4 regions of the Providencia zhijiangensis genome follow, and region 1 is predicted to be linked to each of the others. Evidence: predicted binding sites of a transcription regulator. Region 1 holds the regulator's gene; each other region holds the start of a gene.

Region 1 (3,219 bases):
ACCGACAGGCTATACAACGCGAAACGCGGAAGTGAATGATAATGAATATGGGTTTGTAGCATCTGAAAGATTGAACCCACAAAAATCTCGTGTATTACTGCAATTAGCATTAACACAAACGAAAGACCCGAAAAAAATCCAAGAGATGTTTGAACAATATTAATATTTAATAATAGGCGGCAGAAATGTCGCCTTTATTCTATTTTTATTACGTATAAAACGCGTTCTTTTGGTGATAAGCGAATTTATATAATCAAAATAACTCGACAATAAATACCTATAAATAAGGTAGTAAAGTTATTATCGAGCAATTCAATATCATTTATTTAACAAATTTAATTACAGAGCACCCGCTTCAGGTGTGTGTGGTTCTGAATTTTCTTGTTTGGTTTTTTCTTTAAATACCGCTACGTTTCCCGTCGATTTCGTTGCAGATTTAACCTCAGCATGACCAGAAAATATTCCGCCTTTTTTAATGGATAAACTGGAATAGCGGATGATGCCATAAATTTCACCATTGGTATCAATGCTAATAGTTTCGGTGATGCATTCACCTTCCACTTTGCCGTTTACCCATAGCTCATTACTGGTTATATTGCCGGTAACATGCCCATTTTGCATGATTTTGACGGTGTTGTTTTTACCAGTAATATTGCCAATCACAGTACCATAAATATGCACTTGTTCATTGGAAGTAATATTGCCCTCAAACACGACATCTTTGGCAATAATGGTATTGGTTTTTTCTTCGCTAACGACTGCTGTAGATGTTTGCATTTTTTCCTCAGCAATTTGTTGAGTGATTTCTTCTTTATTGATAGTGGGAGTGGGCTCTGGTTTGTTTTGTTTTTTATTGAACATGTGACTAACCTTTTTGTAATTGAAGTATAGAACCAAACAAATGATTGAAGATATAAAGGCAACGGATGCCACAAAGGTATATCTAAAAAACCACGCTATCAAAGTAAGAAACCAGAAGAAAAAACTTATGTTCAAAAACAGATATGTTTTTTTCATCCTTTAATCTCTTACGCATAAATTTGATCATGAGTATAAATTAAAATAACACATGGCAAATTAAAGAATAGAGGATAATTTTAGTTTTATCTGAAGAAATAAAGCTATGTATTTTTAAAAAATAGTCGCTAATTTTCAGCTAAAGAGCAAAATAGGGGAATGTTAAGAATATATAAATAAAAATACCCACTAATAAACATTAAGTGGGTATCATCAATACGAAATCACTGATTAATTAAATCGCCTCATTTTTAATGAGACGATTTATGAATGTGATTATTTAGCTTCGTGGACGCTTTCATTTTCACGACAGTCACCTTCAGCGCAGTGGCCATATAGATATAAACTGTGGTTAGACAGTTTAATGCCGTGGCGCTTGGCGATGTCATGCTGACGTTCTTCGATTGATTCGTCAGTAAATTCGATAACTTTGCCACAATCTAAACAAATTAAGTGGTCATGGTGATGCTGCTGAGTCAATTCAAATACGGATTTTCCACCTTCGAAATTGTGACGAGTCACAATACCTGCATCATCAAATTGGTTTAATACGCGGTAGACAGTGGCTAACCCGATTTCTTCACCAATATCAATCAGCTTTTTGTAGAGATCTTCCGCACTGACGTGATGGCACTCAGGCTCCTGAAGTACTTCCAAAATCTTCAATCTTGGAAGAGTGACTTTGAGTCCTGCATTTTTCAATGCTTTATTATTGTCTGTCATGCGGGCTTGTCCTGTATTTTAAATCATAAATTTAACAATAATGAGACGTTTTTAACAAAAATCCAGTTGTCTTCTAAACTGATTTACAATTATAGGCATGGAAAATAAAAATAGAAACCATGCATTGTCTCATTATTTTGATTCGTTCTTAAAAGCGAGTCCATTAGATGGAAGGATAATCCATCATATCGAATGGCCCCCGCTTTTAATTGACAATCTATGTCATTATTAGCCAAGGATTTCAGCCAGAGACATCTCTTCAGAGATTTGTTTAACCCAAGCGTCAACACGCTCTTCGGTCAGTTCTGGTTGACGATCTTCATCGATAGCAAGACCGATAAAGTGGTTATCGTCCGCCATACCTTTAGAAACTTCAAAGTGGTAGCCTTCAGTTGGCCAATGACCCACGATCACTGCACCACGTGGCTCAATGATGTCACGGATAGTTCCCATCGCATCACAGAAATACTCTGCGTAGTCTTCTTGGTCTCCACAACCAAACAGTGCGACAAGCTTGCCGTCAAAATCAATTTCTTCTAATGTTGGGAAAAAGTCATCCCAATCACACTGAGCTTCACCGTAGTACCACGTAGGGATGCCAAGAAGTAGGATATCAAATGCTTCGATATCTTCTTTGCTGCATTTAGCAATATCGTGAACTTCTGCAACATCTTTGCCTAATCTTTCTTGGATCATTTTGGCAATATTTTCTGTGTTACCTGTGTCACTTCCGAAGAAAATGCCTATAACTGCCATAAAGTGATTAACCTCTTGTTTTTCTAGTAGAGAGTATAAATTACCGATTCTGCTAGAACTAAAATATAGAACGAAAATAGGTAAAATTTTGCGCCTTATTTTGGCGAAAAAAACAGTGTTAGTCTGTCAAATTTGTGTGATTTACCCAGATACGGCTAGCGGTCAATTGTCTCACTAACCTGCTCAAGTTGAGCCATCAAAATTTCTTCAATTAGCTCACTTCGGCTTATGTTTTTCTCTTCAGCTAATTGGTTTAAGACCGCGACAGCGTCTTCATTTAATTTCAGCTCAACTCGACGTAGCCCTTTGACTTTGTCTCGTTTTAGCTGATTTCGCTTATTGATTCGTAATTGTTCATCCCGCGACAACGGGCTAGTTTTTGGTCGCCCAGGCCTGCGTTCTTCTGCGAACAAATCCAGTGTGGTGCGGTCAGTTTGTTCTTTTGCCATATCTACTATTGCTAACGGAAGGGGTGTGCCAGTAATTCAGCGGGCAATGATACCCTAGCTGAATCCCTAGTACCATAGGTGCATACCCCGCTAATTCATCTAATAGATTAAAAAAAAAGCACTTTTAAGAAAAAAGCATCACCCAAAGAGTAAGTGATGCTTTTTTATTCAGGTTAATGTGTCTGTTGTTGCCATAAATTGGCATAAAGACCTTTTTGTTTTAGAAGGTTCTGATGAGTTTCGGCTTCGGCGACTTCACCATTTCGTATCACGT
Region 2 (3,219 bases), 190 kb from region 1:
TTTAACGAAACCTTTTGGTATCAGTGAATTACTCGCCCGTGTCCGAGTCGCTTTGCGTCGCTTTGGTAAAGCCGGTCAAGAAAGCCCGATTTTTCAATTTGGCGATGTCACGGTGGATTTCATCAACCGTATCGTGACTAAAGGCAGCGAAGAGCTGCATCTCACCCCCATTGAGTTTCGGTTACTTAGCGAACTCGTCGCCAATAGCGGAAAAGTGCTCACTCAGCGCCATTTGTTGCTGCAAGTCTGGGGGCCAAGTTACGTCGAACATAATCATTATCTACGCATTTATATGGGGCATTTACGCCAGAAGTTGGAAAATGACCCTGCTCGCCCCGAACATCTTTTAACTGAAACCGGTATTGGCTACCGTTTTATGCCTTAATTTATGCCTTAAAACCTAAGTTTGTCTTAAAACATGATTCTCAGACTATTACTGATAGTTTATTCATCTCGGCTGCCTATAATCTCTCCAATCTTAACTTATCGGAGCGTTTCCTGTGCAATCGTTACTGACTCAAGCTTCTCGCCGTTTTGCTTCAATCTTAGTGATTTTTTTAACTATTTTCGTCACCACCAAAGCCCTTGCGCTAAGCCCAGAAGAGAAAACGCGGACTGAAGCGTTGTTAACGGAATTGGGCAAACAGCAGAATTTAACGTTCACGCGTAATGGTTCCGGTCATTCCGCACCAGAAGCTGAATCCCATTTGCGTTTAAAGCTAGGTAAAACCGAAAAGCGCTTACAGACAACAGAGCAGTTTATTGACAATGTGGCATCCAAATCCTCTATCACCGGAGAAGAGTATCAAGTCACCGATGCCCAAGGTAAAGTCACCAGCGCCAATCAGTATCTGCATGATTTACTGAAAAATAACGTTGATAAACCAGCCAAATAACCCATTTTATCCCCTCCCGATTAATGAAGCGCCCCAATAGCTAGTGGGCATTTCATTATGTCTAGCTCTTTTCGTTACACTCCTTACTCCTCGAAAAATGAAAATACCTTTTTCACGATCGAGAAGCCCCATTTCCCTGACCCAATATATCCGCCAATCAAAATCACAAGCCGAATCTTATAACCCTATTCAGACCGAAGTATTAGATGCGCTGATGAAATGCGTTGATAGTTGCCTCATTGAGCAAAGAGCAATCTGGTTGAAATCCTGACTTTCTAAAACATAAAAAACTGATTAATTATCATATGGTATTCTTAATGATTATTATTATCATTAATTATCTAAATGATTATTATTATCATTAATTATTTAAATGATTATTATTATCATATAAAATCACACACATGATATTCAATAAAGCACAAATGCATAAATCTATGCATCAATATGATTTTACTAATAAATATTAGAACCGTACGTTAAAAATAGGGATGAACAGGTATTGCTATGTTAAATAAAAATAAGCTATCAGCGCTATCACTGTTAATAGTTTCGCCATTCGCGGCTTCAGCAACTGATGTTCTGGTTGTGACTACACCAAGCTCAAGTGATTCATACACCGCAACAACGACATCTTCTGCAACAAAGAATGATACAGAGATAATGAAAATACCACAGACGGTAAATGTGGTAACCAAAACCCAAATAGAAAACAGAGCGGCAGAAACCGTTGTGGATGCACTGAGGTATACACCAGGTGTAGTTACCGAATACCGTGGTGATTCGAATCGCAATGATGAGGTATTCAGTCGCGGTTTTGATTATGCGAACAAAATTCTAGATGGCATTCCTTTTGGCGGAAATGCGTCCTCGTCAATGGGCACAACTGAGCCTTGGTTTCTAGACAGAATTGAGATGATTAAAGGACCGGCATCTGTGCAGTATGGGCAAATAAGCCCTGGTGGGGTTATTGCTATGACAAGCAAAAAACCAACCGCACAGAGCATCAATAAAATTCAGTTACGGGTCGGTAATCGAAATAAAACAGAAGGATTTTTTGATCTGGGTGGCAAGCTAACGGATGATGGAAATATCCTCTACCGTCTAAATGGCCTGGCAAAAAAGAAAGATACTCAGGTTCGAGACTATGAAGAAGAAAAATATGCCATCGCTCCCTCCATATCATTCCTAAATGAAGACACAACTTTCACTCTTCTGGCTTACTTACAAAACTCACCGAAAAATGGTTATCGAAACTTTCTTCCTAAAGTTGGCACGCTTGAATCAACCCCGGAAGGAAAAATTCCGCAAGACTTCAACATAAGCAATCCTGACTATAATATTTCCAAACAAAAACAACATAGTATCGGGTATGAATTTGAACACAATTTTAGTGATAAAATTTCACTGGTCCAAAAGGCACGCTACGCAGAGATTGATGAAAAATATAATTACTTAGTATTTAACACGTTAGCAAGTGAAGCCAAAAACTATCCTTATGTACTAAAACGAATGGCTCAGCACGAAAAAACGAAACTCAATACATTTGGCGTTGATACCCATTTAAATTTTGACATTGATAATGGGGGGCTTTATCAAACACTATTAGTCGGCGTCGATTACAAATGGACTAAAGAGGATAAACAGTTTTGGCGCGACAGAAGCGGCAATTATGATATTGATTGGCGTAACCCCCAATACCAGAAAATTGATGAATCCAAGCAGACGCTATTCACCGACCAGTTACAAAAAAGCGATCAAATCGGTATTTATATTCAAGACCAAATTGAATGGAATAGCTGGAACTTATTAGCTAGCACCCGATATGACTGGATTGAAGTAAAAACGATAGACAGAACGAACAGTGACAACTCGAAACAAAATGATGGCAAACTAACAGGCTTAGTTGGGGTGTTATACTCATTTGATAATGGTATTTCCCCTTATATTAGCTACAGCACCTCTTTTGAGCCAAATCTTGCAACCAACAGAAAGCCAGAAAGTAAGCCGTTTGATCCTAAAACAGCAAAACAAACAGAAATCGGTATTAAGTACCTCACCTCTGACCAAAAAACGCTGGCGACCTTATCTCTCTATCATATCGAGCAAAAAAACATTCCTAAATACGACTCTGAATTAGGCTATATGACCCTAATCGGCAAGGGTGAAAGTAAAGGTGTGGAAGCCCAGATAAACAGTAAACTCACCGACAAATTTGCCGTTACAGGGGCATATTCGTATACCAAAACCAAAGTGCTTGAAACGGCAAACAGTGCTGAAAAAGGAAAAGAATTTCCTCGAATCCCTAAAAATATGGCCTCTG
Region 3 (3,219 bases), 460 kb from region 1:
AGCCACACGTAATTCAGTATTATCTTCATCAAATATAAGATTTTCTTTTTCTATATTCATCCCAACTTCAAATGATTTAGCATGCTCTGGTTTTAATGGAACATCCGGAGAATACGAATAGGTTTGTCCTGATACAGTGCTCTCGAATAAACTCGGTTCTCTATAGCTATCAGAATATTTTGTATAAATATCAAATTCGTCAGTTACATGAAAACGCAGTTCACCCATTAAATCATTTTTCGGACCGTAGCTAATACTTTTACCTAAAACATGGTCATCAACATCGAAAGCGTGAATACGCCACCCGACTAAAGTACTCACCCATTCCCCTTGATATGCCATATTGGTAAAGACGGATTTATTCGTTCCTTTAGCATTACGCGTTACAGGGTCTAATTCCTCACCGGGTATTGTTCCTTCTGGAGTCCAAATCGGTTGATAGGTTTTAGTCAATGGCTTTGATTTTTGTTGCATATATTCCACACCGTAAGTGATATCGATAGGATAATCTGCAAACTCAGACGTATTTTCTAAATTAAAGCCCACTCGCTCATCGGTGTAACGGTGCTGATATTGATTACCATAGTGAGCGGTAACATCATCCGTTGTGCCATTACGTTGTTTAAATTTCCCTTTTGTCCACCATAGGCCTAAGTTCATATCTACCCATAATGAATCGGGTTTATAAGAATAATTTAAAGAGGCAGTATCAATATCTGCGGTACCTAAAGACCACTGTGGCATTTTCCCATCGTATTGATACCAATACGCCGCTAAAACCTCACCCGCTTTTTGTTCATGATGGCGGTAATTTAATTCAATACTTGAGTATGGGTTAAGATAAATATTTGTTTTTAATAATGTTGACTGGCTTTCATAACTAGTATTAACCACTTCTTGCCCTGGCTTAATAGGAGCATCTGTATTTTCGTATTTATGATAACCATTTTTACCAGCGAAGAAGTTCCCTTGTTTTCTATCACTATGTGCCAGTAATATATCAAATTTATCATTTCGATATGCAACCCCTGTCGTGATAGAACCATTATTAAAATGTGAATTTTTAACGCCATTTGAAACACGATACCCAGATTCTCCTTTTTCATCTGAAGCGATAGTTGGGCGTCGGTTATTATTGTAAATATTCCCCTTAAATAAGAAACCAAATTGGTCACCTTGAGGAATAATGCTGTTTGCTGATAATGTTTTTAATTTAACCGTACCTCCGATGGCTCCTCCTGAGAATTTACTCATAGAAGCCCCTTTTTCGATTTCAATTGTATCGATTAAATCCATATCCACATAAGTTCTATCTGTACTTCCTTGGTAACCACGCCATGTATTGGTTGATTGCAAACTGCCATCAATGATAATTGGCACTCGTCCATTCCCTTGCAACCCCCGAATACCAATATCTAATGCACCCGCTTCATTTCGTGCATTATTAACTTGTAATGAAGTTTTATTAGCAAATATATCTGAATTGGTTGTTCCTCTTACGGTAGAAATATCATTGGCGTCGATTTGCTTGCTATTTGACTTTATTTTGCTGGCTGTGACGAGAAGTTTATCTTTTTGAGTCGAGGTATTGGTTTGATTTGCTAAGGCTGTGTTTGTAGAACATATAATAATTAAACTAATTATGTTTTTATTTTGAAATATCATTTAAGTAATGCCTTCATTAATTAATGATGATTAAATAGACGTGACGAAATAGCGTATAAAAAATATGAGGATATATTTTTATACTTTTCAATTTATGCATTTAAAGTAAATTTAAGTGCAATGCCATAGATGTAACTCGTTCGAAAAACCTTATTTATTGAATGGTTACGTATTCATTTCCCTTGCAAATATTAACAAGCCTTGAAATATACAGTAGTGATAATAATTATCAAGATCATAATGAGTATCATTATCATATTGATAATATTGTGACCCTCTAGCGAGCGCAGCCCCCACCTTAAATCCTAAATAGTTCATATTAGAGGTAGGCGGCAAGCAAATGAGTCTCTTGGAGCATACATCAGTATGTGACGAGGACGAACGAACGAACGTAGCCAACACCCCTATAATGGGAAATATGCCCCCAATCCTAAATCCTAAATCCTAAATAGTTCACATTAGAGGTAGGCGGCAAGTGAATGAGTCCCTTGGAGCATACACATGTATGTGACGAGGGCGAACGAACGTAGCCAACACCCCTATAATGGGAAATATGACGGATTTATCGATAAAAAAATATCATGGTCAACACCCCATCATTCCCGCCAAACTCCTGATACTATTAATAAGAATCATTCCTTCCGTTACTACTTTTTTATGGTGTTTCATGGCACAGGTATCACGGGCAAGAAGCCTCGGCAAATATTTCCTTTTACTCGATAATATGCTGGTTGTTCTTGGCTTTTTCGTGGTTTTCCCTTTAATTTCAATTCGCTTTGTTGAGCAGCTTGGCTGGGCAGCTGTGGTGGTTGGTTTTGCCCTTGGACTTCGCCAGTTTGTACAGCAAGGATTTGGGATTTTTGGGGGTGCGATTGCCGACCGATTTGGTGCAAAACCGTTAATTATTATCGGGATGCTGTTGCGTGCCGCAGGCTTTGTGTTGATGGCTTTGGCTTATGATCCTTGGGTGTTATGGCTTTCTTGTATATTGTCTGCCCTTGGGGGTACCTTGTTTGACCCTCCTCGTACCGCTTTAGTGATTAAATTGACCCGCCCTTATGAGCGTGGGCGTTTTTATTCATTATTATTTATGCAGGACAGCGCTGGCGCGGTGATTGGGGCATTAATTGGTAGCTGGCTTTTACAGTATGACTTCCACTATGTTTGCTGGGCTGGCGCGGCGGTGTTCGTGATTGCCGCTCTACTTAATGCTTGGTTACTTCCTGCTTATCGCATTTCCACCATCAAAGCCCCTATTCGAGATGGGATGCGCCGAGTCTTGAAAGACACCCGCTTTGTGACCTATGTGATTACGCTTTCTGGCTACTTTATGCTGTCAGTACAAGTGATGCTGATGTTTCCCATCGCCGTTAACGAATTGGCAGGAACGCCAACGGCGGTGAAATGGATGTACGCCATTGAAGCGGCAATTTCCCTGACACTGCTTTATCCAATTGCCCGTTGGAGCGAAAAACATTTCCGCTTAGAACAACGTTTGATGGCCGGGCTATTTTTAATGAGCCTGAGCATGTTCCCTATTGGTATGACCGCATC
Region 4 (3,219 bases), 1.0 Mb from region 1:
TTATTACGCGTCATTTAGATGTGCGTTTGAATAATGCCCCCGCAGACCAATGGCGTAAAGCTGTCATCAGCTGGACGTGGCGAGTCAAAGTGTTACTGCACCTAGAAACTGAAATCATGAGCGCCCTGCGCGAGAAAGCGGAAGAAGAAGCAATTAACGTATTCGCTCGTAATCTCAGTGATTTATTGATGGCAGCGCCTGCGGGTATGCGTGCCACGATGGGGCTCGATCCGGGCTTACGTACCGGTGTAAAAGTAGCGGTCGTTGATGCGACGGGTAAAGTAATGGCGACAGATACCATTTACCCGCACACAGGCCAAGCTGCCAAAGCGGCTGCTATTGTGGCAGCCTTATGTCAAAAATATCACGTCGAGCTGGTCGCGATTGGTAACGGAACTGCCTCACGAGAAACCGAACGCTTCTTTGCTGAAGTACAAAAACAGTTCCCTGACGTCACGGCACAAAAAGTGATTGTCAGTGAAGCAGGCGCCTCTGTTTATTCTGCTTCTGAGCTGGCAGCATTAGAGTTTCCTGATTTAGACGTTTCTTTGCGTGGCGCGGTTTCTATCGCTCGCCGCTTACAAGACCCGCTAGCTGAGCTGGTGAAAATCGACCCGAAATCTATCGGGGTCGGCCAGTACCAACATGATGTTAGCCAAACTCAGCTAGCCCGTAAGTTAGATGCGGTCGTTGAAGACTGCGTAAACTCCGTCGGCGTCGATTTGAATACCGCCTCTGTTGCGCTACTCACCTGTGTTGCAGGGTTGAGCAAAATGATCGCGCAAAACGTTGTTGATTGGCGCGATGCTAACGGTCAATTCAATGATAGAAAACAGTTACTTAAAGTTGCTCGTTTAGGGCCAAAAGCCTTTGAACAGTGTGCTGGTTTCTTGCGTATCACCAATGGGGATAACCCACTGGACGCCTCAACGGTTCACCCAGAAGCCTACCCAATTGTTGAAAAAATTCTTGAAGCTGTGCGCCAGCCGCTGAAAGAGATTATGGGCAATTCACAGGTATTAAATGGCTTAAGTCCACGTGAATTTACCACCGAACAGTTTGGGGTTCCTACCGTTACTGACATCATTAAAGAGCTGGAAAAACCGGGTCGTGACCCACGCCCTGAGTTTAAAACGGCGACCTTTGCTGACGGTGTCGAAACAATGAATGACTTAACACTGGGAATGATCTTAGAAGGTGCAGTGACTAACGTCACTAACTTCGGGGCATTTGTGGATATTGGTGTTCATCAAGATGGTCTGGTGCATATTTCTTCCCTTTCAAACAGCTACGTTGAAGATCCTCACAAAGTCGTCAAAACCGGTGACATTGTGAAAGTCAAAGTGCTGGATGTGGATATTGCCCGTAAGCGTATTGCGCTCACTATGCGCTTAGATGAGCAAGCGGGTGAAGGTAGCAGCGCACCTCGCAGTGCGGCTCCAGCGCAAGATAGAAATACCCGCAAAGCCCCTGCTTCGCGAGGGAATGCACGAGGAAATTCATCATCTAACTCTGCGGCGTCTAGCAACAGTGCGATGAGTGATGCACTGGCTGCCGCTTTTGGTAAAAAACGCTAAGCCATGATGCCCTTGCCATTTCATCGGTAAGGGCATTTATTAAAATGCATTTAATCATCTCTCAGTATTTAATTTAAACATATTCCATTTTTCTTATAAAAATAAATTAAATAACTAATTCAATTTATTATCTGCACTTTGTCTTATTTAATTATATTAATTAACAATACTAACATCTGCATTTTAGTTTTAAAAAACTCCACCAACTAAATCCCTTTTTGATCCACATCATTTAATATTGCCCGAAAAAGAGGCTAAATATAACCATGGTAGATGATTATGATTCTCATTGTTAATTAGATTTAATTTTATCTTCCACTCTATTTCTTTTAAAGATAACCACTTTTATAATAATAATTATCAATATTATTCTTAATAACACTCTCTGTAATTTAACATCGTAATTTTCATGTTAAATCAACAGAATAAACCGTAATTGGAAGGTACTATGTCCATACTTCCTCAATGCAGTTATAAAATACTTGGCTTTTCACCAGAGATAAGTCCAGCCTATCGCCAAAAACTGCTTTCCCTTGGTCTGCTCCCAGGCTCAGTGTTCAAAGTTGTGCGCGTAGCGCCGTTTGGTGATCCTGTGCAAATTGAAACTCATCGCGTCAGCTTAGTATTACGCAAAAAAGATTTAGCACTCATTAATTTAGATGAAGCGCAAACGAACTAATTATTTTTGGATTAATTCCAATAAAGATTTTCATTTTCACGACTGGCATACACACTATGAAACCATTAACTATCGGCCTTATTGGCAACCCTAACGCTGGTAAAACAACCTTGTTTAACCAGTTAACCGGGTCACGTCAGCGCGTCGGTAACTGGGCAGGAGTGACCGTCGAACGTAAAGTCGGACGCTTCCACACCCCTGAACACAAGATTGAACTTGTTGATTTACCAGGTACTTATTCCCTTACGACTATTTCAGAGCAAACCTCCCTCGATGAGCAAATCGCCTGCTACTTTATTTTAAGTGGCGAAGCCGACATGTTGATCAACGTGGTGGATGCCTCAAACCTCGAGCGCAATTTATATCTGACATTACAACTTGTTGAGCTAGGTGTTCCCTGCATCGTCGCACTGAACATGTTGGATATAGCCAAAAGCCAACATATCGATATCGATGTAAAACAGCTCGAAAAGCAGCTAGGTTGCCCTGTAATTCCAATGGTCTCTACCCGTGCAACAGGCCTTGAACAGCTCAAACAAGCGATTGATAGCCATCCTAAAAATAGCCAACAAGCCTTAGTGCAATATCCACCACAACTGTTACAAACCGTGGATATGCTTTCAGAGCAAATTTCTGCTCAGCAATTTAGTCAGCAGCAGCGCCGTTGGTTAGCTCTCCAAATTTTAGAAGGCGATATTTATAGCCGCCAGCGGGCTGATATCTCCGAACAAGTATTTGCTGAAACTCGCCTTAAACTCAAAGAGACCTTGCAAGAAGAGCCTGAGTTACTCATTGCAGATGCTCGCTATCAATCCATTGCCTCAATTTGTAACGCCGCGATTAATAACAGTGCCGCTGAGCCGAATAAACTCACTCAAGCGCTGGATAAATTTATCTTGAACCGCTGGCTTGGTGTGCCAATTTTCTTGTTCGTGATGTACCTGATGTTCGTCCTTGCGATCA

What was found. The regulator Fur, encoded in region 1, represses iron uptake genes when iron is present. The targets are predictions, from matches to a motif close to ATAATAATGAGAACNACTATCAA.
Region 2: a site for Fur is predicted at 1,208-1,230, ahead of QS795_RS04580 (TonB-dependent siderophore receptor). Genes of this name have one in related genera too.
Region 3: a site for Fur is predicted at 1,900-1,922, ahead of QS795_RS07640 (TonB-dependent receptor domain-containing protein). Genes of this name have one in related genera too.
Region 4: a site for Fur is predicted at 1,925-1,947, ahead of feoA (ferrous iron transporter A). Genes of this name have one in related genera too.

The regions. Positions count from the first base shown of each region.
Region 1 is NZ_CP135990.1:1,212,391-1,215,609, forward strand. Features, by position in the region: gene ansB (L-asparaginase 2) at 1-163, shown strand, start outside; gene QS795_RS05435 (bactofilin family protein) at 340-861, opposite strand; gene fur (ferric iron uptake transcriptional regulator) at 1,294-1,740, opposite strand; gene fldA (flavodoxin FldA) at 1,969-2,496, opposite strand; gene ybfE (LexA regulated protein) at 2,652-2,945, opposite strand; gene QS795_RS05455 (type I secretion system permease/ATPase) at 3,119-3,219, opposite strand, start outside.
Region 2 is NZ_CP135990.1:1,020,302-1,023,520, reverse strand. Features, by position in the region: gene kdpE (two-component system response regulator KdpE) at 1-385, shown strand, start outside; gene QS795_RS04585 (DUF5329 family protein) at 501-896, shown strand; gene QS795_RS04580 (TonB-dependent siderophore receptor) at 1,404-3,219, shown strand, end outside.
Region 3 is NZ_CP135990.1:1,668,135-1,671,353, reverse strand. Features, by position in the region: gene QS795_RS07640 (TonB-dependent receptor domain-containing protein) at 1-1,665, opposite strand, end outside; gene mdtH (multidrug efflux MFS transporter MdtH) at 2,333-3,219, shown strand, end outside.
Region 4 is NZ_CP135990.1:203,924-207,142, reverse strand. Features, by position in the region: gene QS795_RS00940 (Tex family protein) at 1-1,577, shown strand, start outside; gene feoA (ferrous iron transporter A) at 2,026-2,256, shown strand; gene feoB (Fe(2+) transporter permease subunit FeoB) at 2,313-3,219, shown strand, end outside.